Regions from separate parts of the Hyphomicrobium sp. CS1GBMeth3 genome, predicted to be linked through region 3. Evidence: predicted binding sites of a transcription regulator. Region 3 holds the regulator's gene; each other region holds the start of a gene.
The links. The regulator HrcA, encoded in region 3, represses chaperone genes, less so after heat shock. The targets are predictions, from matches to a motif close to GTTAGCACTCNCNNNNNGNGAGTGCTAAC.

Region 1 (7,772 bases), 1.4 Mb from region 3:
CGTCGTCACTTATACCGTCATCATCGAGGCGGCCAACGAAGGCCGCAAGCTGTTCCCCGGCATGACGGCGAACGTGCTCATCGTGTCGGATACCCGCGATGGCGCGTTGCGCATCTCCAATGACGCGTTGCGTTTCAGGCCCCGGACGGAAATCGCGCAGACCGGCGGCGACCGCGGCCGCAGCGGTGCCGATCGCGGCGGGCAAATGATCGAGCGGCTCAAGGGCGAGCTCGAGCTCACGGACGAGCAAGCCGCGACCGTGCGCCAGGTCATGGATCAGCTCCGGCAGGAAATGAGTAGCAATGCCCAGCCGGGTTTCGTCGCCGGGGGCCCGCCGGGCCAGCGCGACGGATTTCGCCAGCGCATGATGTCGCGTATCGAGCAGGCGCTCGTGCCGTCTCTGACGGACAAGCAGCGGCTCGCGTTCCAGCGCTGGAAGGATGGGCGCGAGGCGGTTCGTCCCGCGACCGTTTGGGTGCTCGGGCGGACGGGCGTCCCCGAGCAGCGGCGCGTCCGCATCGGTCTTGCCGACGACCAGTTCACCGAGATCGTCGGCGGCGATCTCCAGGACGGCGATCGCGTGATCACCCGAGCGAGGGATGTGAAGCCGTGACCCTGATGGAGAGACCTGTCGAGCCCGAGCCGGGCCAAGCAGGGCCATCCCTTGGTCCGCCGCTGGTATCGGCCCGCGATCTCAGTAAAATCTACCGGGTGGGCGACCAGGAGGTCGTCGCGCTCGACCACGTCTCGCTCGACATCGCGTCGGGCGATTTCGTCGCCATCATGGGGCCGTCGGGCTCCGGCAAGTCGACGATGATGAACCTGATCGGCGCGCTCGACGTGCCGACCTCCGGCCACCTCGTGCTTGACGGACGCGATATCGGCACGCTTTCGGTCGACGAGCTGGCGGCGCTCCGCAACCGCACCATCGGTTTCGTCTTCCAGCAATTCAATCTGCTGCCGCGCACGAGCGCGCTCGAGCAGGTGATGCTGCCTTTGCTTTATGCCGACCCGCGCCCCACCGACAGCGAAGAGCGTGCGAAAAAGCGGCTCGAGCAGGTCGGCCTTGGAAACCGCATGGATCACACGCCGCGCCAGCTCTCGGGCGGCCAACAGCAGCGCGTCGCCATCGCGCGGGCGCTCGTCAACGATCCGAAGCTGATCCTCGCCGACGAGCCGACGGGCGCACTCGACACGCGCACCTCCGAAGAGATCATGCAGGTCTTCACGGATCTCAACCGCGAAGGCATCACCGTCATCGTCGTCACCCACGAGCCGGAGATCGCGCTCTGGGCCGGGCGACGCATCACGTTCCGCGACGGGCACGTCGTCGATGACGTCCGGCAGACACCGGCGCCCGCGGGCGTTCCTCCCGCCGGCACGGGGGAGGCGCCATGAACGTCTTAGACAGTGTCAGTATCGCTGTGCGCGCACTCCGAACGAACCTCCTGCGCTCGGTGTTGACCACGCTCGGCATCGTCATCGGCGTGGCGTCGGTCATCATCCTGGTGGCTGTCGGGACGGGTGCTTCGAGCGAGGTCGACAAGCAAATCAAGGCGCTCGGCACCAACATGCTGGTGGTGTTTCCCGGCTCGATGCGCGTCATGGGACGTGCCGGCGGGGCGGGCACCGACATCCCTCTCAGCGAGACTGATGTAGCCGGCATCCGCGACAAGATCCCGGGCGTGATCGCCGTGTCCGGCCAGATCGACGATTCCGGGCCGATCGTGCGCGGCAACGCGAACTGGATCTCCAATCTCAACGGCGTGCACGCCGAGTACACGATGGTTCGCGACTGGCCGATCGCCTCCGGGCGCGATATCGACCCCGCGGACGTGCGCTCGGGCACCAAGGTCGCGGTTATCGGCGACACGGTCGCCAAGGAGGTGTTCGCGGGTGAGAACCCCGTCGGCGCCATCATTCGCATCCGGAACGTGCCGTTCGAGGTGATCGGCGTGCTGGTGCCCAAAGGCCAGTCGGTCATGGGGCGTGACCAGGACGACGTCGTGCTGGTGCCGATTACCACGGCGCGGCTCCGCGTCTCCGGGCGCAGCCAGGTTCAGAACGACCGCGTGGGGCGTCTCTATGTCAAAGTGGACGAAAGCGCCAACATCGACGAGGTCCAGGAGGACATCGAAAATTTCCTGCGCCAGCGCCGCAAAACGCGGGCGGGGGCCGACGACAGCTTTTCGGTGCGCAATCTGGCCGAAACCATGAAAGCCAGAAGCGAGGTGCTGACAACGCTCAGCTACCTTCTCGCGGCCACGTCGGTGATTTCGCTGATTGTGGGCGGCATCGGCATTATGAACATCATGCTGGTTTCGGTCACCGAGCGGACGCGTGAAATCGGGCTCCGTATGGCGGTCGGGGCGCGGCGGCGCGATATCATGCTGCAGTTTCTGGTCGAGGCGGTTTCGCTGTGTTTGCTCGGCGGGCTGATCGGCATTGCCGTAGGCGTTTCGGCTTCGGCCGTCATTGCATTTGCTGCCAATTGGCCAGTTCTGGTGTCGCCCGCGGTCCTCGGCGGCGCCCTTGCGGCGGCGGCTGCGACAGGGATCTGTTTCGGTCTGTTTCCCGCCCGTCGCGCCGCGCATCTAAATCCAATTGATGCATTGCGTAGCGAATAAAACTTCTCGGATATTTTTTCCCGGCCTTGACGAAGGCTCTCAAAAGATTTTATTGACCTGACGGTGCCGCACTCGGCGGCCCGCGGTGCTTTCGCCCGCGGAAGTTGAAAATGTGCGTAAACCCAGCACCATGCGACCGATTTCAGCGATTTTCGTTCGTATTCTCGCGCTTTCAGGAATTGGCGGTCGTCCCTAGCTGGACGGGATGCACATCAACGGAGTGAGGAATGGCAAGCATCAATTATGACAAGATGTCCGTTAAGGAACTGACCGATCACATCGCGCGCGCGCAGAGGGCGCTGAATGCTGCGAAGGATCGCGAGCGGTCCGACCTCAAGAACAAAATCACAACGCTTGCTGAAAATGCTGGCTTCTCGGTGGGCGAACTTTTCGGCAGCCGCGGGCGGGGCAAGGCGACCTCAGTTAAATATGCAAATCCCGATAACCGCTCTGAGACATGGACGGGGCGCGGCCGGAAGCCGAATTGGCTGGTTGCTAAACTTGGCAAAGGCGCAAAAATCACTGATTTTGCCGTCTAAAACATTTCTAAATCGAACGATCCGACAGTGCGCCGCAAAAATAAAGCGGCGCACTGATTATTTTGTCCGGCAATAGTTTTCACAGGCGTGAGAATTTGTCTCGCAATGGCGCCTTCCGCGGCAGGCACAATCCGCCATTTACGCTTCATCAAATCATTTCGTTGTAGATCGGCCCCGGGCTCGCGACCTCGCCATGCTCCGTCCCGGCCCGATGTCCCGCGGCTTACAAAATTCCTGCGGTCGAGCCTAGGCCCTTCGCCTCCCCTCGCCTGGCACTCATTACTTGACAGTGCTAGCACCCGACTCCATATAGGCGCTGCGCATGGTCAGGCTGCAAAAGGCTGGCTTGCGTCTGAACCTGGGAGCGCGGCCCCGCCCCTCCACGGTTCGTTTTCTAAAGCATGATCAATCGTATGCATCATGAGGGTAAACCATGACATTCCGTCCCTTGCATGACCGCGTTGTCGTCAAGCGCGTCGATGAGGACACCAAGACCGCTGGCGGCATCATCATTCCCGATACGGCCAAAGAGAAGCCTCAGCAGGGCGAAGTCGTCGCCGTCGGCCCTGGCGCCCGCGACGAGCAGGGCAAAGTCGTCCCCCTGGACGTGAAGCCCGGCGACCGCGTGCTGTTTGGCAAGTGGTCTGGCACCGAGGTCAAGATCGACGGCGAGGATCTCCTGATCATGAAGGAGAGCGATATCCTCGGTGTTCTCGAAGGCAAGCCGTCGGCCAAGAAGGCCGCCTAAGACGCCTCGAACTTCCAGAAATCCCCCCATTCATCCAACGGAGTGCCACACATGGCAGCTAAGGACGTAAAATTCTCGCAGGATGCCCGCGAGCGCATGCTGCGCGGCGTCGATATCCTTGCCAACGCGGTCAAGGTCACGCTCGGTCCCAAGGGCCGCAACGTCGTCATCGAGAAGAGCTTCGGCGCGCCGCGCATCACCAAGGACGGCGTGACGGTCGCCAAGGAGATCGAGCTCGAGGACAAGTTCGAGAACATGGGCGCGCAGATGCTGCGCGAGGTGGCTTCGAAGACCGCCGACCTCGCCGGTGACGGCACCACCACCGCAACCGTGCTCGCACAGGCCATCGTGCGCGAGGGCGCCAAGTCTGTGGCCGCCGGCGCCAACCCGATGGACCTCAAGCGCGGCATCGACCTCGCCGTGCAGGCCGTCGTCGACGAGCTCAAAGCCAAGTCGAAGAAGGTCACCTCCAACGACGAGATCGCCCAGGTCGGCACCATTTCCGCCAACGGCGACACCGAGATCGGCGCCAAGATCGCCGAGGCCATGAAGAAGGTCGGCAACGAGGGCGTCATCACGGTCGAAGAGTCGAAGAGCCTCGAGACCGAACTCGACGTCGTCGAGGGCATGCAGTTCGACCGCGGCTACCTCTCGCCCTACTTCATCACCAATGCCGACAAGATGATCGCGGAGCTGGATAGCCCTTACATCCTGATCCACGAGAAGAAGGTCTCCGGCCTGCAGGCCATGCTGCCGGTGCTTGAGGCCGTGGTTCAGACCGGCAAGCCGCTGCTCATCATCGCCGAGGACGTCGAGGGTGAGGCCCTGGCGACCCTCGTCGTCAACAAGCTGCGCGGCGGCCTCAAGGTCGCGGCTGTCAAGGCTCCGGGCTTCGGTGATCGCCGCAAGGCCATGCTCGAGGACATCGCCATCCTGACAGGCGGCACTGTGGTCTCCGAGGATCTCGGCATCAAGCTCGAGAGCGTGACGCTCGACATGCTGGGCACGGCCAAGCGCGTCACGATCGACAAGGAGAACACCACGATCGTCGACGGCTCAGGCAAGAAGGCCGACATCGAAGCACGCGTGAAGCAGATCAAGGCGCAGATCGAGGAGACGACCTCGGATTACGACCGCGAGAAGCTGCAGGAGCGTCTGGCGAAGCTCGCCGGCGGCGTGGCCGTGATCAAAGTCGGCGGTGCCACCGAGGTCGAGGTCAAGGAGCGCAAGGATCGCGTCGACGACGCGCTGCACGCGACCCGCGCAGCCGTTGAAGAGGGCATCGTCCCGGGCGGCGGCGTGGCTCTGCTGCGCGCCATCAAGGCGCTCGAGACGCTCGAGGGCGGCAACGAGGACCAGAAGGTCGGCATCTCGATCGTGCGCCGTGCGCTGCAGTCTCCGGCTCGCCAGATCTTCACCAATGCGGGTGAGGATGGCTCGGTCGTTGCCGGAAAGATCCTCGAGAACAACAAGTACGCCTACGGCTTCAACGCCCAGTCGGGCGCTTACGGCGACCTGATCGCCGAGGGCGTCATCGATCCGGCTAAGGTCGTGCGCTGCGCTCTGCAGGATGCGGCATCCGTTGCTGGTCTCCTGATCACGACCGAGGCCATGGTTGCCGATAAGCCGAAGAAGGACGCCCCGGCGATGCCGATGGGCGGCGGCGGAATGGGCGGAATGGGCGGTATGGACTTCTAAGATCCGTTCGCTATGGCGGTGGCCGCCCATGCTTTCGTCTGCTGAAGTCGGGCAGGCCCGACTTCAGATGGGCGGTATGGACTTCTAAGCCCTACACCAGTTGGATTTCACGTCGAGGCCGGAGCAGCGTGCTGCTCCGGCCTTTTTCGTGCCGGCGCGGCCTTGCCTTCGCGGGCGGGCGACCCAAATAAAAAACTGCGATCGAAACGAACCCGAGCAAAGGAGACAACGCCATGCTCGCCATCGAGATCGAAGAGCACGCCCGCAAGCTCATGGAAGTGCAAGGCCCGAAGGCCATTGCGGAGGCGGCGCAGAAGGCGCGCCGGTTCGAGGAGCAGGGTGCGGCAGAGCAGGCAGCCACTTGGCGCAGGATCGAAGCCGCGATGATCCGCATGCAGGGTCCGCGCGCGAAATAATTCAGCGGATGTCGATCGGGGTTGATGCCGCGCGGCTTACATCCTGCGCGGCCTTTCGCATCGCAGCGGCGCTCAAGGGGGCGCCGCTGTCATGTGTTGGCCTTGACCAGATCCGACAGCGCGCGTGCAAGCCGGACCTCGTTCTCCGGAAAATCTTCCTCGATCCACCAATCCTCGAACGCGCGCACGATGCGTCCGACGGCCGGACCTTCGGCGAGACCGCGCGCCAGCAGATCGGCGCCGCGCACCGGAAGCGACGGGACTTTCCAGCGGTCGGGCAGCTCGAGGCGGCTGCGCCAGAGGGCATCGTCGGGCGCTGCATCGCTGCGTGCCCAGGCGAGCAACACACCATCGCGGAACGCCTCGACGCCGAAGCGATAGAGAAACGCCCGCGCCTCCCGCTCGTCCGTCGCGGGATCGAAGGCCGGGTCCGGTAGGATGAGGCGCGCCAGCCGTTCGCTCTCTCCGTTCGACAGGCGCAGACGTGCGCCGAGCGCGGAAAGCGGGCGTCCGCCGCCGGTGAGCGCAGCCAACCTCACCAACGGATCGGCATCGTGTCCAAGTGCCGCCTCGATGTCTGCCAGCCGGCGAAGCAGAACCACGTCGCCTTTGACGCCGATCAGCACCTGGATCAGGTCGGTATTGGCCATGACGCCCGCGACCTCGACCGCGCGCCGCGCCGCGAGCAGACGCAGCAGCTCGGCCCGCACGCGCTCCGCGGAGAGCTGAGCGAGACCGTCCGCAAGCTCGATCGAAGCGGCGAGCCCGGTCGCATCGGGCGAACCCTCGGCGTACTCGGCCGTGAAGCGGAAGAAGCGCAGGATGCGCAGATAATCCTCGTGGATGCGCTCGCGCGCGTCGCCGATGAAGCGCACGTGGCGTGCGATGATGTCAGGATAACCGCCGACCGGGTCGTACACGGTGCCCCCTGCATCGCAGTAAAGCGCGTTGAGGGTGAAGTCGCGCCGCGCGGCGTCCTCGGCCCAATCGGTCGTGAACGTGACGCGCGCCTGGCGGCCGAAGGTCTCGATATCACGGCGCAGCGTCGTCACCTCGAACGGGCGATGGTCCGCGATGACAGTGACCGTGCCGTGGGATACGCCCGTCGGCACGGCGCTGAGGCCGGCCGCGGCCGCCAGGTGGATGACGTCCTGCGGCAGCGCCGTGGTCGCGATGTCGATGTCCCGGACCGGCTCGCCGATCAGCGCGTTGCGCACGGCGCCGCCCACGATGCGGCCTTCGAAACCGCCGCTCCGGAGTGCATCAAGCACGGCCCGCGTGCTCTCGCTCTCGAGCCACGGCGCGCCGCTCAAGCTCGGCAGACGCTGCTCCTCGTCCTCGCGCTCACGCGTCATCACCGTCTACTCGATGTGGCTGGGCTGGATCTTGCCGTCTTTCATTATAGAAGGTTGGTAATGCTGACCGGGCTTGCCACCGGAGGAGGTTCCGAAGAACGCCAGCGTGACGATCAGGATCAGCGCGCCGCCCGCGAACAGCCACAGCAGCGGCGCGTCGTCGAGCGCACGAACGATCGGATGTCCCGTCTTCGCCTCGGCGTTCTCGTTCTCACCCTCCGCCTCGGCGCGCGAACTCTGAAACAGCACCCACGCCACGTAGACGAACGTCGGCAAAAGGAACAACAGCATGTTCTCGATTACCGTGCGGATCATGGTGCGAAGAGCCTCTGGTGCATGTTGCGCAGGATACCGGCCGTCGCGCCCCAGATGAAGCGGTCGCCGAAGGG
Region 2 (7,772 bases), 1.4 Mb from region 3:
TGGCTCGCCAGATCCGGCTCGTCGGCGGTGCGCTCGCACTCGGCGTGTCGGCGGTGCTGCTCGTGCGCGGAGCAACCGGCGCAGCCACGTTACTCGGCATGGTTGGCGTCTGGCTTTTGAGTTTGGGTGGCATCCCGGGTAGCGGCTCCACGCGAAAGTCACCGGGACAGACGTCGACCGTCACCACCGAGCACCTGTCGATGGAGCTCGACCACGACAGCGGGGCCATGTCGGGCCACGTGCTGAAAGGCATGTTTGCCGGCCGCGACCTCGACACGCTGAAACCCGCCGAGGTGGCGCTGCTCTGGCACGATTGCCGTTTCATCGATCCACAGTCGGCGCAGTTGCTCGAGGCCTATCTCGACCACATCCACCCGTCCTGGCGCGAGGACGTCTCGCGCGGCGAGCGCGAGATGCGCGACGGCGATGGCCGCATGACGCCTGAAGAAGCCTACGACATCTTGGGTTTGAAGCCCGGCGCAACCGATGAGGAGGTTCGACGCGCGCATCGAGACCTGATGCTGAAGCTGCATCCGGACCGTGGCGGCTCCACCTATCTCGCGGCGCAGGTCAACGAGGCCAAGGACGTGCTGCTGGAGCGCGGCTGATCGCTTCGCTCACGCGTTTCCAAACAAAAAATGGCGGCGCTGATCGCGCCGCCATCATTTTTCATGGTGCAGCCTCGCGAAGATCAGGCGGCGAGGTCGAACCGGTCGGCGTTCATGACCTTGGTCCAGGCCGCCAAGAAGTCGCGCACGAACTTCTCCTGCGCGTCCGAGCTGGCATAGACTTCCGCCAGAGCGCGCAACACCGAGTTCGAGCCGAACACGAGATCAGTGCGGGTGCCGGTCCACTTCGCAGCGCCTGTCTCGCGATCGACGCCTTCGAACACGTCCTTGGCGTCCGACACCGCCTTCCACTGCGTGCCCATATCGAGGAGGTTGACGAAGAAGTCGTTCGTCAGCACGCCGGGCCGCTCAGTCAGAACGCCGTGGTTGGAGCCGTCAGCATTGATGTTGATCGCGCGCAGACCGCCGATCAGCACGGTCAGCTCGGGTGCCGTCAGCGTCAGCAACTGCGCCTTGTCGATCAGGGCCACCTCCGCAGGCACCCTGAGCGTGGGCTTCTGATAGTTGCGGAAGCCGTCGGCGGTCGGCTCCATGACCTCGAAGGCATGGACGTCAGTCTCATCCTGCGAGGCGTCGGTGCGACCTGGGGAGAACGGCACTGTCGCCTCATGGCCAGCGGCCTTCGCCGCCTGCTCAACGCCGGCATTGCCGGCCAGCACGATCAGGTCGGCCAGCGAGACCTTCTTGCCGCCGGTTGCGGTCTTGTTGAACTGGGACTGAATGCCTTCCAGCACGGCCAGCACCTTGCTGAGCTGCTGCGGTTGGTTGACCTCCCAGTCCTTCTGCGGCGCGAGGCGGACGCGCGCACCGTTTGCGCCGCCGCGCTTGTCGCCCCCGCGGAAGGTGGAGGCAGAAGCCCAAGCAGTGCTCACAAGCTCCGAAACCGTGAGATCAGAGGCCAACACTTTGGCCTTGAGGGCGGCGGCATCGGCGTCGTCGATCAGCGGATGATCCACGGCGGGAACCGGATCCTGCCAGATCAGCACTTCCTTGGGGACCTCGGGGCCGAGATACCGCGAGCGCGGCCCAAGATCGCGATGCGTGAGCTTGAACCAGGCGCGGGCGAAGGCTTCGGCGAAAGCCTGCGGATTCTCGAGGAAGCGGCGCGAGATCTTCTCGTAGACCGGGTCGACGCGCAGCGACAGGTCGGTCGTCAGCATGCGCGGCCTCTGCTTCTTCGACGCATCATGCGCGAGCGGAATATTCTCCGGCGCGTCCTTCGCCTCCCATTGGATGGCGCCGCCAGGGCTGCGAGCCTGTACCCATTCGTATTTGAACAGGTTCTCGAAGAATAGGTTGGTCCACTGGGTCGGTAGCTGGGTCCAGGTCACCTCGATGCCGCTGGTGATGGCGTCGCCGCCCATGCCGGTGCCATGAGAGCTCGCCCAGCCAAGGCCCTGTGCCTCGAGGTCGGAGCCTTCGGGATCCGGCCCGAGAAACGTTCCGGCGCCCGCACCGTGGGTCTTGCCGAAGGTGTGACCGCCGGCGATCAGCGCCACGGTCTCCTCGTCGTCCATCGCCATGCGGGCGAAGGTCTCACGGATGAAGGCCGCCGCTTCCAGCGGATCGCCGCTGGCGTTCGGTCCTTCCGGATTGACGTAGATGAGACCCATCTCGGTGGCGCCGAGCGGGTTGTCGAACTTCTCGAGCTGCCGATGGGAGAGCCACTCTCCCTCCTCACCCCAGTTGATGTCCTGATCGGGCTCCCACGTATCCTCACGCCCCGCAGCGAAGCCGAAGGTCCGGAACCCCATTGTTTCCAACGCCACGTTGCCGGTGAGGATCAAGAGGTCCGCCCAGGAGATCTTCTGGCCGTACTTCTGCTTGATCGGCCACAGGAGCCGGCGCGACTTGTCGATGTTGACGTTGTCCGGCCACGAGTTGAGCGGGGCGAAGCGTTGCTGGCCACGGCCACCACCGCCACGACCGTCGGAGAGGCGGTAGGTGCCGGCGGCGTGCCAGGACATGCGAATGAACTGCGGGCCGTAGTGTCCGAAGTCGGCCGGCCACCAATCCTGTGAATCCGTCATCAGCTTGCGCAGGTCATTCTTTAGCTCCTCGTAATCGAGCTTCGTGAACTCCTCGCGATAGTTGAATCCCCGGTCCAGCGGATCGGACTTGGACGAGTGCTGATTCAGGAGGTCGACGCGCAACGTGTTCGGCCACCAGTCGCTGTTGGCGCGCGCGCGCGCGCCACCTGAGAACGGGCATTTGCCTGGACCTTTATCGTCGACCTTTGCGTCCATCTCTCTCTCCGATTGCTTCCGATAATTTTTTTGCGGCATTCCGGAGTTCCAAGCCGCCCAGGGCTTGGACACCTCGACATAGGAGCGCAAAGGCTCATCGCACAGCTGCGCGGGTTCTTTAGAGTTCTTCCAGACAACTACCGGCACGACGCCATAAGGGCAAGTCTGTTTGCTAGATGGGGGTGATAGGAAAAACTTATGGCGTGTCTGCGGCTATTTGAGAGCCTGTCATCCAAGCGCGCATTCTTTAACCTGCCATAAAGGGCGCGTGCGGGGGACGTGATGAGGGATGTTCCGATCTGGCTGCATCGAAGCGTGGGCGCCGGGTTGGCAATTTGCCTTATGGAGGTCCTCGCCCATGCGGCGGGGGAGCCGCTCGCCCGCGTGCCGTTCGTAACCTCGATTGTGCTCGTCCTGACTTTGCCGGAGCAGCCCGCGGCGCGACCGTTCGCCGTGACGGCCGGGCACGTCCTGTCGGCCTTTGCGGGGTATGGAGCGCTTGTGGTTCTCGGACCGACCGAGACAGCGAGCGCGGTGGCCGTTGCAGTCGCCGTCCTGCTCATGGCGGTGACGCGGTCCCTGCACCCTCCCGCAGGCATCAACGCCTTTCTGGTGCCGGCACACAGCCTGCCCGCAGCGTGGATCGCCTCGCCTGTTCTCGCGGGCGCGCTGCTTCTCGTCGCCTTCTCCTTCATGTGGCAGCGCCTTGGAGCGCTCCTGCTCGCAAGAATCAAAGTGCCCGCGGTAGAGCCTGTCTCCCGCGGGCACCCCGGATCTGAAAGCTAAGGTATCGCGAGGGCCGCTTACATGCCCATCCCGCCCATGCCGACCGGACCATGCGCGTGCGAATGGCCGTCATCTTTCTTCGGTGCCTCGGCGATTGCGGCTTCCGTCGTGATCAGAAGCCCTGCGATCGAGGCAGCGTCCTGCAGCGCCGTGCGTACGACCTTTGCAGGATCGATGATGCCCTTCTCGATCAGGTCGCCGTAGGAATCGGCCTGCGCGTCGTAGCCGTAGGTCGAGCCCTTGGCATCGAGCACCTTGCTGACGACGATTGAGCCTTCGGTGCCGGCGTTCTCGGCGATCTGGCGGATCGGTGCCTGCAGCGCGCGCCTTACGATGGCGATGCCGGCCTTCTGGTCGTCGTTCTCGCCCTTGGCGCTGATGGCGATCGAAGCCTTGAGCAGGGCGACGCCGCCGCCCGGCACCACGCCTTCCTCGACAGCGGCGCGGGTTGCATTGAGCGCGTCATCGACACGGTCCTTGCGCTCCTTGACCTCGACCTCGGTGGCGCCGCCGACTTTGATCACGGCGACACCGCCGGCGAGCTTCGCAAGGCGCTCCTGCAACTTCTCGCGGTCGTAGTCCGAGGTCGTCTCCTCGATCTGCGCCTTGATCTGCGACACGCGCGCCTCGATCTCCTTCTTCTTGCCGGCACCGTCGACGATCACGGTGTCGTCTTTGCTGATGCGCACGCGCTTGGCGCGTCCCAACATGTCGAGCGTCACGTTCTCGAGCTTGATGCCGAGATCCTCGCTGATGGTCTGCCCGCGCGTCAGCACAGCGATGTCCTCGAGCATGGCCTTGCGGCGGTCACCGAAGCCCGGCGCCTTGACGGCGGCGATCTTGAGGCCGCCGCGCAGCTTGTTGACGACCAGCGTGGCGAGCGCCTCACCCTCGACCTCTTCTGCGATGATAAGCAGCGGCTTGCCGGTCTGGACCACGGCCTCGAGCACCGGCAGCAGCGGCTGCAGACTCGACAGCTTCTTCTCATGGATCAGGATGTAGGGATCGTCGAGTTCCACGATCATTTTGTCGGCGTTGGTGATGAAATAGGGCGAGAGATAGCCGCGGTCGAACTGCATGCCTTCGACGACGTCGAGCTCGGTCTCGAGACCCTTGGCTTCCTCGACCGTGATGACACCCTCGTTGCCGACTTTCTGCATGGCCTCGGCAATCATCTCGCCGATCGCCTTCTCGCCATTGGCAGAGATGGTGCCGACCTGCGCGATCTCAGCCGAATTCTTGACCTTCTTGGACTTCTTGCCGATCTCCTCGACGACCTCGGCAACAGCCTGATCGATGCCGCGCTTGAGATCCATCGGGTTCATGCCGGCGGCAACCGCCTTGAGACCCTCGCGCACGATGGCCTGGGTTAGCACGCAGGCCGTGGTGGTGCCGTCACCGGCGAGGTCGTTGGTCTTTTGCGCCGCTTCGCGCACCATCTGCGCGCCCATGTTCTCGAGCTTGTCCTCGAGCTCGATCTCCTTGGCGACGGTCACGCCGTCCTTGGTCGTGCGCGGCGCGCCGAAGCTCTTTTCGATGACGACGTTGCGGCCCTTGGGACCGAGCGTGACTTTGACGGCGTTGGCGAGCGTATCGACGCCGCGCAGGATCTTGTCGCGGGCCTCTGACGAAAAGCGAACGTCCTTGGCTGCCATTTGGGGTTCCTTCGTGGATGACGGCGCCGGAAGGCGGCGCCTGCAGAATGAGGGGGGGGGTGCGGTGAGCGATGGTGAGCGAATCGCGCCACCGCCCGCGATGGTTGCGTGCTGCTACTTCTACTTCTCGATGACGCCGAGGATGTCGCTCTCCTTCATGATCAGGAGATCCTGACCGTCGATCTTCACCTCGGTGCCGCTCCACTTGCCGAACAGCACTTTATCGCCGGCCTTGACGTCGAGCGGCACGAGCTTGCCCGTCTCGTCGCGCGCGCCCGGACCCACGGCAATAACCTCGCCCTGCTGGGGCTTCTCGGCAGCCGTATCCGGAATGATGATGCCACCCGTGGTCTTAGTTTCGCTATCAACCCGACGGACGACGACACGATCATGCAGGGGTTTGAACGTCATTGGTTTTTTTAACTCCAGTGGGGGCTTAGGGCACCGCTGCGCGGCGGAAAAACCGATTTTGGCACTTATCCCAGGTGAGTGCCAGCGTGGCGTTCTAAGTGCCGCTTTGCGCAAGGTCAAGTAATCGCCTCGGACTGTATGTTCACAATCTGCGGAGGTGCATATTGATAATTTACAACCTTACGGATTTGAGGCTAACGTATGAGCAAGCCTCAGTACACGTCACAGGGACGCGCCACTCGATGGCGAAGCAACAGGGGGGCTGCTGCTGTGCGGGACAAGTACGCGAACAGAAGCGAGCGCGAGGACCCGCGCCGGTCGCAGGAGCAAATCGAATACATCGCCGACCTCTTGCTCGAGCTGAAGGAAATAGCGCATAGCAACCACCTCAGCACGCTCGCCGGAATTCTCGAACTCGCCCACGCGGAAGCTCGCATACGCGCCAAGGACTGCCGTTAGCCGCTCAAGCAATGGACCGCGAAACGAGCTGGTGGCCGTGGCGGACGATCGCGCCCACGAGATCCAGCTCCATAAGCACAACGCGCACCTCGCGCACATCGAGCGACGCCGCGCGTGCGACCTCGTCGATGTCGACGGGATGCGGCCCGAGCAGGGACAGCACACGCTCGCGCTCGGCATCGCCCGGCTCCGGACGCGGCGTCGGCTCGCTGAGGGGCGGTGACGAATTTCCAAACGGCGTCGGTGCGTCCGTAAGCCCGGCCACCCCACGCCTGAGCTGGGGCGCCAACGCCTCGAGCACGTCGCCGGGCTCCGTCGTGAGCGTCGCCCCGGATTTCAGAAGCTGATTGGTGCCCTCGGCACGGGGATCGAGCGGATGACCGGGCACGGCGAACACCTCGCGTCCTTGTTCGCCGGCAAAGCGCGCGGTGACGAGAGTGCCTGAGCGGCGCGCCGCTTCGATCACGAGTACGCCAAGAGAAAGCCCCGAGATCAGTCGGTTGCGGCGTGGGAAGTCCTTGGCCCGCGGTACGAAACCCGGGGGTTGCTCCGTGACGATGCAGCCGTCTTCACCGATCCGCGCCTGCAGCGCCGCGTGCTCCGGCGGGTAGACAACATCCGGCCCACCCGCGAGCACGGCGATCGTGCCAGCTGCGAGGCTCGCTTCGTGGGCGGCCGCGTCTATGCCGCGCGCCAACCCCGACACGATGACGAGCCCAGCCGCGGCGAGGTCCTGCGCGAACGTGCGCGAGAGCTTGAGCCCCGCTGCGGAGGCTTGCCGCGAACCGACGATGGCGATCGCCGCACGGGCGAGAAGCTCTGTACGGCCTTTGATGTAAAGCAGCGGGGGAGGCGCATCGATTGCAGCCAACGCAGCGGGATAGCCGGGCTCGATGGTGAAGATTGGCCGAGCCCCCACCTTGCGCGCCGCCGCGAGCTCATCTTCTGCCTCCGCTTGCGGAAAGACGCGGATCCGCGCGTTGCGCCGCTGGGCGAGAGCGGGCAAGGCTGCGAGCGCCTCCTTGGCGCCGCCGAAATGATTGATCAGCTCGCGAAAGGTGACCGGGCCGACATTGGTCGAGCGAATGAGCCGAAGACACGCCAGACGTTCCGCGTCGTCGAGGGCGGAAACCGGCAGCGGCGCCGCCGTGAACAGCGATGGATCAGGCTTTGGCACCGATCCGCGGTTCCTTTCCCTTGATGAGCCGCCTGATATTGGCTTCGTGCTTCCAGATCAGGAACAGGCTCATCACCAGCGTCAGTATGGCCTCGGGAACGAAGCCGAGCCCGAGCAGGGCGGCCGGTGTCACGACGCTTGCCGCGAGCGCCGAAGCGGACGAATAGCGCGTCGCCACGGCCGTCACCAGCCAGGCGACGCAGAAGATCAACGCCGCCTGCCACGCGAGACCGCCGACGACGCCGATGTAGGTCGCAACGCCTTTGCCGCCCTTGAAGCCGAGCCAGACCGGAAAGATGTGGCCGAGGAAGGCTGCAAGCCCGGCAATCAGCGCGCCATCGATGGCGAAGCCGAAGCGGGCTCCGACCGCTGCGCCGACGAGCACGGCAGCCGTACCCTTGAGCGCGTC
Region 3 (7,772 bases):
GGCAAAGCAGATGTGGCCTTGGCCTTCGGCGCCGTGCGGTGGCAGAGGGAGACCGTCTTTCGCAGGCGGCTTTCGCGTGGCTTCGGGATTGAAGATCAGGAGCATCTGGCTTTCGAGTTTGTAAAAGATGTGACGGCCATCGACGCGGGCGTAGGGCTCGCGGCCAAGCAGCCGATTGTAAAATGCTTCCGCTACGCCGAGGTCACGCGTGTACAGAATGCTTTCGAGAACTGCGAGGGGTTTTGCTGTCAGCTCAGAGCCCATAGGAATATCACCGTGGCCAAGACGCCGAGAAACGTGCGGACTGCGTGCAGCCCGCCCCACTGTTCGATCAAGGCGCGCGTTTGGGGACCGGCGGCTTCCGGCGCGGTGCCCATCAGTTGATTGTTCGTCGGCATGATGCCTATCAGCGTGAAGGGCCAGTTTGCCAGCAGAACGACGCCGCCCGCGAGCCAGCGCCAATCGCTCGTGCTCCACCAAGCCGCTGCACCGAGCAGGAAGCCGATTACGGCCAAGGGAGCCTGCATGGCAAAGCCGCGCTTGTAGCTCGGTTTCCACTGGGTCAGCAACGCGCGGTCGTCGAGCTGCAAACGGGCGGGTTGCTCGGAGACGTTGATGTAAAGCGCCGCGCCAGTGAAGAGGGCCGCAACGGTCAGGGCAAGATGTCCGGTGAGCATGATCGTGCTCCATCTGTCGCTTGGGCAGGGCCGCTCTCCGTGGCGCGCTGATGCAAGTGCCGCCCGGCTACGCAACCGTGAGCTTCTGCAACTCGATCAGCTCGGCGATGCCCTTCTTCGCCAGTGCCATCAACTGGTCGAAGCTCTCCTGGCTGAAGGCGAGCGTCTCGGCAGTACCCTGCACCTCGACGATGCCGCCGGCGCCCGTCATCACGAAATTCGAATCCGCGTCGGCGGTCGAGTCCTCGGCGTAGTCGAGGTCGAGAACCGGCGCGCCCTTGTAGAGCCCGCAGGACACGGCAGCGACGTGGTCTCGCAGCACGCCCTCTTTCACCATATCGCGCAGCTTCATCCACTGGATGCAATCGTGGAGCGCTACCCAGGCGCCGGTGATGGCGGCCGTGCGCGTGCCGCCGTCGGCCTGGATGACGTCGCAGTCGATGGTGATCTGCCGCTCGCCGAGCTTTGGCAGGTCAACCACTGCGCGGAGCGCGCGGCCGATCAGGCGCTGAATTTCCTGCGTGCGGCCGGACTGGTTGCCGACTGCTGCCTCGCGGCGCGTGCGGTCGGTGGTGGCACGTGGCAGCATGCCGTACTCGGCTGTGACCCAACCGCGCCCCTGTCCCTTCAGCCACGGCGGGATGCGCTCCTCGAGGCTCGCCGTGCACAGGACGTGCGTGTTGCCGAACTTGATCAGGCACGAGCCCTCGGCATGCATGGAGACCGCGCGTTCGAGGGAGACGCGGCGAAGCTCGCCTGGCTGGCGTTTGGAAGGGCGCATATGGGCTCGCGAATTGTTGCAGATTGTCGTGCGGAGCAGGACCAGGCTCACTGCCGCAACCCCGCCGCTTTCGGCGCGACCCTACGGGAGCGGACTTGCGGGATCAACCTCAATCACGGCAGGCGCGCAGGCGTCGATCCGAGCACGGTGTCAATGGAAGAGGTCTTGTGTTTACGGAAGAAACCGCCATTTTTAGGCTTCTTGTGGCGCCGTGGTATCGTCGCCGAGAGGCATGAACAGCGATGTCCGAACCGCAATCCGAGATCAAAAAGCTCAGCGACCGTTCTCGCACGATTCTGAGACAGATCGTCGACAGCTATCTGGCGACGGGTGAGCCCGTCGGCTCGCGCAATCTGTCGCGCGTACTTCCGATGGCACTGTCGCCAGCTTCTATCCGCAACGTGATGAGCGACCTCGAGCACGCGGGCCTCATCTATGCGCCGCACACCTCGGCGGGGCGGTTGCCTACGCAATCCGGGCTGCGCATGTTCGTCGACGGTCTGCTCGAGGTCGGAGATCTGAGCGAGGACGAGCGGCGCCAGATCGAGGCGCAGCTCGCGGTCAAGCGCACGAAGTCGCTCGATCAGGTGCTGACGGAGGCGGGCGAGATGATCTCCGGCCTCTCGCACTGCGCCGGCGTGGTGCTAGCCGAGAAGCAGGTGGCGCGACTCAAGCACATCGATTTCGTTCCCATCGATCCGACGCGGGCTCTGGTCGTGCTCGTCGACGAGGATCAGAATGTCGAGAACCGCCTGATCGACATTCCGGCCGGGCTTCCGCCGTCGGCACTTGTGGAAGCGGCGAACTACCTCAATGCGCACATACGGGGCCTTACGATCGCGGAATCGCGTGATGCCGTCGAGGCGGAGCTCGGAAAGGCCAAGGCCGAGCTCGACAAGCTGACGCAGAAGGTGATCAAAGCCGGGCTCGCGGAGTGGTCCGGTACTGTCGACGACCGCAAGAGCCTGATCGTGCGCGGGCAGGCTAACCTGCTCAAGGACCTCTCCGCGGTCGACGATCTCGAGCGTATCCGGCAGCTCTTCGATGATCTCGAGACGAAGCGCGATCTTCTGCAGATCCTTGGGCTCGCCGAGCATGCGGACGGGGTGCGCATTTTCATCGGCTCGGAGAACAAGCTGTTCTCTCTGTCGGGCTCATCCCTGATCGTGGCGCCGTTCCATGATACGGACCGCAAGGTGGTCGGCGTGCTCGGCGTCATCGGCCCGACTCGCCTCAACTATGCCCGTATCATTCCGATGGTCGACTACACGGCGCGGCTGGTGAGCCGCGTGCTGACTTGATTTTTTTGTCCTAGGGGCTGATATCGGGCGCATGTTCGGGCGGCCGCCTGCGTGCGTCATCCGACGCAGGCGCGCACGCCCCGCGCCCAATTTTCACTCGACGCGGAGCAGGCATGGTTGACGAAACCTCAAGAAATCCAAGTTCACCCGGCGGAGCCCAGGGGCCAGACGTAGCTGGCACGCCCGAGGCTGCGGCTGATCCGGCGCAGGAGGCTCAGCGGCTTGCGGCCGAGGTCGATACCCTGCAGGGGCAGATCGCCGATCTGACGGACCGGCTGCTCAGGGCGCACGCCGAGATGGATAACCTCCGCAAACGGGCCGATCGCGAGCGCGAGGAGACGGCAAAGTACGCCATCACCAAGTTTGCGCGCGATGTGGTGGCGGTGGCCGACAATTTCGAGCGCGCCATTCAGGCGGTTCCGGCCGGGGCCGCCGATCAGGACGCGGTTCTGAAGAGCCTCGTCGAGGGCGTCAGCATGACCGAGCGCGAGTTTCTCAACGTGCTCGAACGCAATGGCGTCAAGCGAATCAACCCGAAGGGCGAGCTGTTCAACCCGCACCAGCATCAGGCGATGATGGAGATGCAGAACACCGACGTGGTGCCGGGCACCATCCTCGAGGTGTTCCAGTGCGGCTACGTCATCGAGGACAGGGTGCTGAGGCCGGCCATGGTGGTGATCGCCAAGGGTGGCCAGAAGCCTGCTCCTCCGGCCGAGCAGGCTGAGCCGAGCGGCGATGGCTCCGCCGAGGCGTCGGCGTCCTCCGACGCGCCGCCGGCGGGCAATGACAACGTGGTCTGACGACGTGGTACGCGAGGGGCAGTGAACCACTGCCTCGCGGGTGCCGATTGACGCAGCCCGTGATGGGGACTGATCGGTAACATCCGGCCGGCACGGTCCGGCTCATGTTGCGCTTCGGCGCTCATCACGCGCGGTTTCGGCCGAAACGTCGGCAAAGTGCTTGCGTCGGAGGACGTGAGAAGTGTTAAACCAACGGCCCCTAAATTGATCCTGAGGCGGTGGGAAGCGCCCGTTGCGCGCCGAAAAGCCCACCCTATATAACCGCCCATCATCAATTGTTCTCCTGGGGACCGTACTCCAATGCCTCCTGCCCGGAGGCCAACGGACAAAACCGGGCGCCGGCCTAACCAAGGGTCCGGACGGTCTGCCGCAACGAAGAGGATTTCGGAGACATGGCAAAAGTCATCGGTATCGACCTCGGCACCACGAACTCGTGCGTCGCCGTTATGGAAGGGGGCAAGCCCCGGGTGCTCGAGAATGCCGAGGGCGTGAACACGACGCCGTCCATCGTCGCTTTCACGGATGACGGCGAGCGCCTGGTCGGACTTCCCGCCAAGCGCCAGGCGGTGACCAACCCCACCAACACCTTTTTCGCGATCAAGCGTCTGATCGGTCGCCGCTACGACGATCCGCTGGTCGAGAAGGACAAGAAGCTCGTCCCCTACAAGATCGTTCAGGGACCGACTGGCGATGCCTGGGTCGAGGCTAACGGCAAGCAGTACTCGCCGCAGCAGATCTCGGCCTTCATCTTGCAGAAGATGAAAGAAACCGCCGAAGCCAAGCTCGGCGAGACCGTTACGCAGGCCGTCATCACGGTTCCCGCCTACTTCAACGATGCCCAGCGTCAGGCGACCAAGGACGCCGGCAAGATCGCCGGGCTCGAGGTGTTGCGCATCATCAACGAGCCGACGGCGGCCGCGCTCGCTTATGGACTCGACAAGAAGTCGGGCGCCAAGACCATCGCGGTCTACGACCTCGGCGGCGGTACGTTCGACATCTCGATTCTCGAGATCGGCGACGGCGTGTTCGAGGTGAAGAGCACCAACGGCGATACCTTCCTCGGCGGCGAAGACTTCGACATGAAGCTCGTCAGCTATCTGGCCGACGAGTTCAAGAAGGAGCAGGGCATCGACCTGCGCAGCGACAAGCTCGCACTTCAGCGTCTCAAGGAGGCGTCCGAGAAGGCCAAGATCGAGCTGTCGTCCTCGTCGCAGACTGAGATCAACTTGCCGTTCATCACGGCGGATCAGACGGGACCGAAGCATCTCACGATGAAGCTCACGCGCGCCAAGCTCGAGAGCCTCGTCGACGACCTGATCCAGCGCACGCGCGGTCCCTGTGAGCAGGCTATCAAGGATGCTGGCCTCAAGGCTGCCGAGATCGACGAGGTCGTTCTCGTCGGCGGCATGACGCGCATGCCTAAGGTGCAGCAGGTCGTGAAGGAGCTGTTCGGCAAGGAGCCCCACAAGGGCGTCAACCCGGACGAAGTCGTGGCTGTCGGTGCTGCGATCCAGGGCGGCGTCCTCAAGGGCGAAGTCAAGGACGTGCTGCTGCTCGACGTGACGCCGCTGTCGCTCGGCATCGAGACGCTGGGTGGTGTGTTCACGCGCCTGATCGATCGCAACACCACCATCCCGACCAAGAAGAGCCAGGTGTTCTCGACGGCCGAGGATGGGCAGAATGCCGTGACGATCCGCGTCAGCCAGGGCGAGCGCGAGATGGCGGCCGACAACAAGCTGCTCGGCCAGTTCGATCTCGTCGGCATTCCGCCGGCGCCGCGCGGCGTGCCGCAGGTCGAGGTGACGTTCGACATCGACGCCAACGGTATCGTGCACGTGTCTGCCAAGGACAAGGCGACGGGCAAGGAGCAGTCGATCCGCATTCAGGCCTCGGGCGGTCTCTCGGATTCCGAGATCGATCGGATGGTCAAGGACGCGGAGGCGCACGCCGCCGAGGACAAGAAGAAGCGCGAGCTGGTCGAGACCAGGAACCAGGCCGAGGCTCTCATCCACTCGACCGAGAAGGAGCTCACCGAGAACGGGGCGAACCCAGGTGTGGCCGCCGTCAAAGAGGATGTGGAGAAGGCGATCGAGGCCGCCAAGGAAGCCATCGCCTCCGACGACGTGGAGCGCATCAAGTCTGCGACCACGTCGCTGGCTCAGGTAGCGATGAAGATCGGCGAGGCAATCTATGCTGCCAAGGGCGGCGACGGCGCCGCCTCTGATGAGGCCTCCTCCGAGAAGAGCGGAGACGACAATGTCGTTGATGCGGACTTCGAAGAGGTCAAGGACGACAAGAAGAAGGCGGGTTAACGCTCGCCACGCATTCCTCTCTCCGGCCCGTTGCGGACGCTTTCCGCAGGGCCGGGGAGGGGTTTTTTATTGTTCTAGCGGCCGGGCGCTTCTAGCCCATGGCCCGGTTCCGGGTCATAAGGCTTGCTTCCCGCCTCATGCCGCCGGATAGAATGCCGCCCCATGGCAAAACGCGACTACTATGACATTCTCGGTGTTCCACGCACGGCGAGCGAGCAGGATCTCAAATCCGCCTTTCGCAGGCTTGCGAAGGAATATCATCCCGACCGCAATCCCGGCGACGCGGATGCCGAGCAGCGGTTCAAGGACCTCAACGAGGCGTACGAAGCCCTCAAGGATCCGCAGAAGCGCGCGGCCTACGATAGGTTCGGCCACGCGGCCTTCGACCATGGCATGGGCGGGCGCGGCCATCCCGGCGGCGGGTTCGGGCCGGACTTCGCCTCCTCCATGTCGGATATCTTCGACGATCTCTTCGGCGAGTTCATGGGCGGTCGGCGCGGTGGTGGCGGCCAACGGCGCGGGAGCACGCGCGAGCGCGGCGCTGATCTGCGCTACAATATGGAGATCACGCTCGAAGAGGCTTTCAACGGCAAAGCGGCCGAGATCCGCGTGCCGACGAGCGTTGCCTGCGATACGTGTTCGGGCACCGGAGCGAAGCCCGGTACCAAGCCGTCCACGTGTCCGACCTGCGGCGGCATCGGCAAGGTGCGCGCCAGCCAGGGCTTCTTCACCATCGAGCGGACGTGCCCGACCTGCATCGGCCGCGGCGAGGTGATCGACGACCCGTGCACGGCCTGCTCGGGCTCGGGCCGCGTCACGCGCGAGCGCACGTTGCAGGTCAACATTCCGGCCGGTGTCGAGGACGGTACCAAGGTGCGTCTCGTCGGCGACGGCGAGGCGGGGCTGCGCGGCGGTCCGCCGGGTGATCTTTACATCTTCCTCTCGATTAAGCCGCACGCGTTCTTCCAGCGCGACGCAGCGGATGTGTTCTGCAAGGTGCCGATCTCGATGACGACAGCGGCGCTCGGCGGGCAGATCGAGGTTCCGACGCTCGAGGGCGCCGTCAGTCGGGTCAAGATCCCGGAAGGGACGCAGAGCGGCAAGCAGTTCCGTCTCAAGGGCAAGGGGATGCCGGTGCTGCGCTCGAAATCCGTGGGCGACATGTACATTCAGGTGGATGTCGAGACGCCGCGGAACCTGACGCGCCGCCAGCGCGAGCTGCTCGAGGAATTCGAGACCGAAAGCCACAAGGAAACGAGCCCTGAGAGCAGCGGCTTCTTCGCCAAGGTCAAGGATTTCTTCGATGGCAAGAGCGGCTAGCAGAGCAGCGCTTGTGCTTTGCGAGCGGCGAACGCTTTCGGCCTGGGAGCATAGAAAAACAACGGCGATCACGGAGACCGCATGAGCCATTCGTCGACCAAGCTCCTCTTCTTTGCCGGCAGCGCACGGGATGCTTCCTACAACAAGCGGCTTGCCGTGCTCGGCGCGGAGATCGCTGAGGCAAATGGAATTGCGGCTACCTTCGCCGATCTCGGCGACTATCCGATGCCGCTCTACGACGCCGATCTGCAGGCCCTCGAGGGCATTCCCGAGAACGCCTACAAGTTCGAGGCCCTGATGAAAGTGCACACCGGCATCTTCATCGCGTGCCCCGAATACAATGCGTCCATCACGCCGTTGCTCAAGAACACGCTCGACTGGGTGAGCCGCGTGCGTATCGAGGGCGAGGAGCCGCTCGCGGTCTACAAGACGCGCGTGTTCGCGCTCGGCTCGGCGTCTCCGGGTGGCATGGGCGGACTGCGGGGTCTCAACACGGTTCGCACGACGCTCGAGCTTGGGCTCAGTGCGCTGGTTCTGCCGGGGCAGTTCGCGGTGCCGAAGGCTGCCGACGCGTTCGAGGA

Region 1: a site for HrcA is predicted at 3,435-3,463, ahead of groES (co-chaperone GroES). Genes of this name have one in related genera too.
Region 2: a site for HrcA is predicted at 5,785-5,813, ahead of groES (co-chaperone GroES). Genes of this name have one in related genera too.

Annotation. Positions count from the first base shown of each region.
Region 1 covers NZ_FPHO01000003.1:2,420,470-2,428,241, reverse strand. Annotated here, with positions in the region: gene CS1GBM3_RS18825 (efflux RND transporter periplasmic adaptor subunit) at 1-613, shown strand, start outside; gene CS1GBM3_RS18820 (ABC transporter ATP-binding protein) at 619-1,398, shown strand; gene CS1GBM3_RS18815 (ABC transporter permease) at 1,395-2,627, shown strand; gene CS1GBM3_RS18810 (H-NS histone family protein) at 2,855-3,166, shown strand; gene groES (co-chaperone GroES) at 3,600-3,914, shown strand; gene groL (chaperonin GroEL) at 3,966-5,612, shown strand; gene CS1GBM3_RS18795 (hypothetical protein) at 5,846-6,028, shown strand; gene CS1GBM3_RS18790 (CCA tRNA nucleotidyltransferase) at 6,118-7,383, opposite strand; gene CS1GBM3_RS18785 (hypothetical protein) at 7,390-7,698, opposite strand; gene CS1GBM3_RS18780 (CoA pyrophosphatase) at 7,695-7,772, opposite strand, start outside.
Region 2 covers NZ_FPHO01000003.1:2,395,345-2,403,116, forward strand. Annotated here, with positions in the region: gene CS1GBM3_RS18655 (DnaJ domain-containing protein) at 1-608, shown strand, start outside; gene katG (catalase/peroxidase HPI) at 692-2,875, opposite strand; gene CS1GBM3_RS18665 (HPP family protein) at 3,158-3,661, shown strand; gene groL (chaperonin GroEL) at 3,679-5,316, opposite strand; gene groES (co-chaperone GroES) at 5,437-5,727, opposite strand; gene CS1GBM3_RS18680 (hypothetical protein) at 5,929-6,186, shown strand; gene dprA (DNA-processing protein DprA) at 6,191-7,363, opposite strand; gene plsY (glycerol-3-phosphate 1-O-acyltransferase PlsY) at 7,350-7,772, opposite strand, start outside.
Region 3 covers NZ_FPHO01000003.1:987,224-994,995, reverse strand. Annotated here, with positions in the region: gene CS1GBM3_RS11950 (VOC family protein) at 1-264, opposite strand, end outside; gene CS1GBM3_RS11945 (anthrone oxygenase family protein) at 249-677, opposite strand; gene rph (ribonuclease PH) at 745-1,458, opposite strand; gene hrcA (heat-inducible transcriptional repressor HrcA) at 1,701-2,759, shown strand; gene grpE (nucleotide exchange factor GrpE) at 2,873-3,559, shown strand; gene dnaK (molecular chaperone DnaK) at 3,952-5,871, shown strand; gene dnaJ (molecular chaperone DnaJ) at 6,034-7,191, shown strand; gene CS1GBM3_RS11915 (NADPH-dependent FMN reductase) at 7,273-7,772, shown strand, end outside.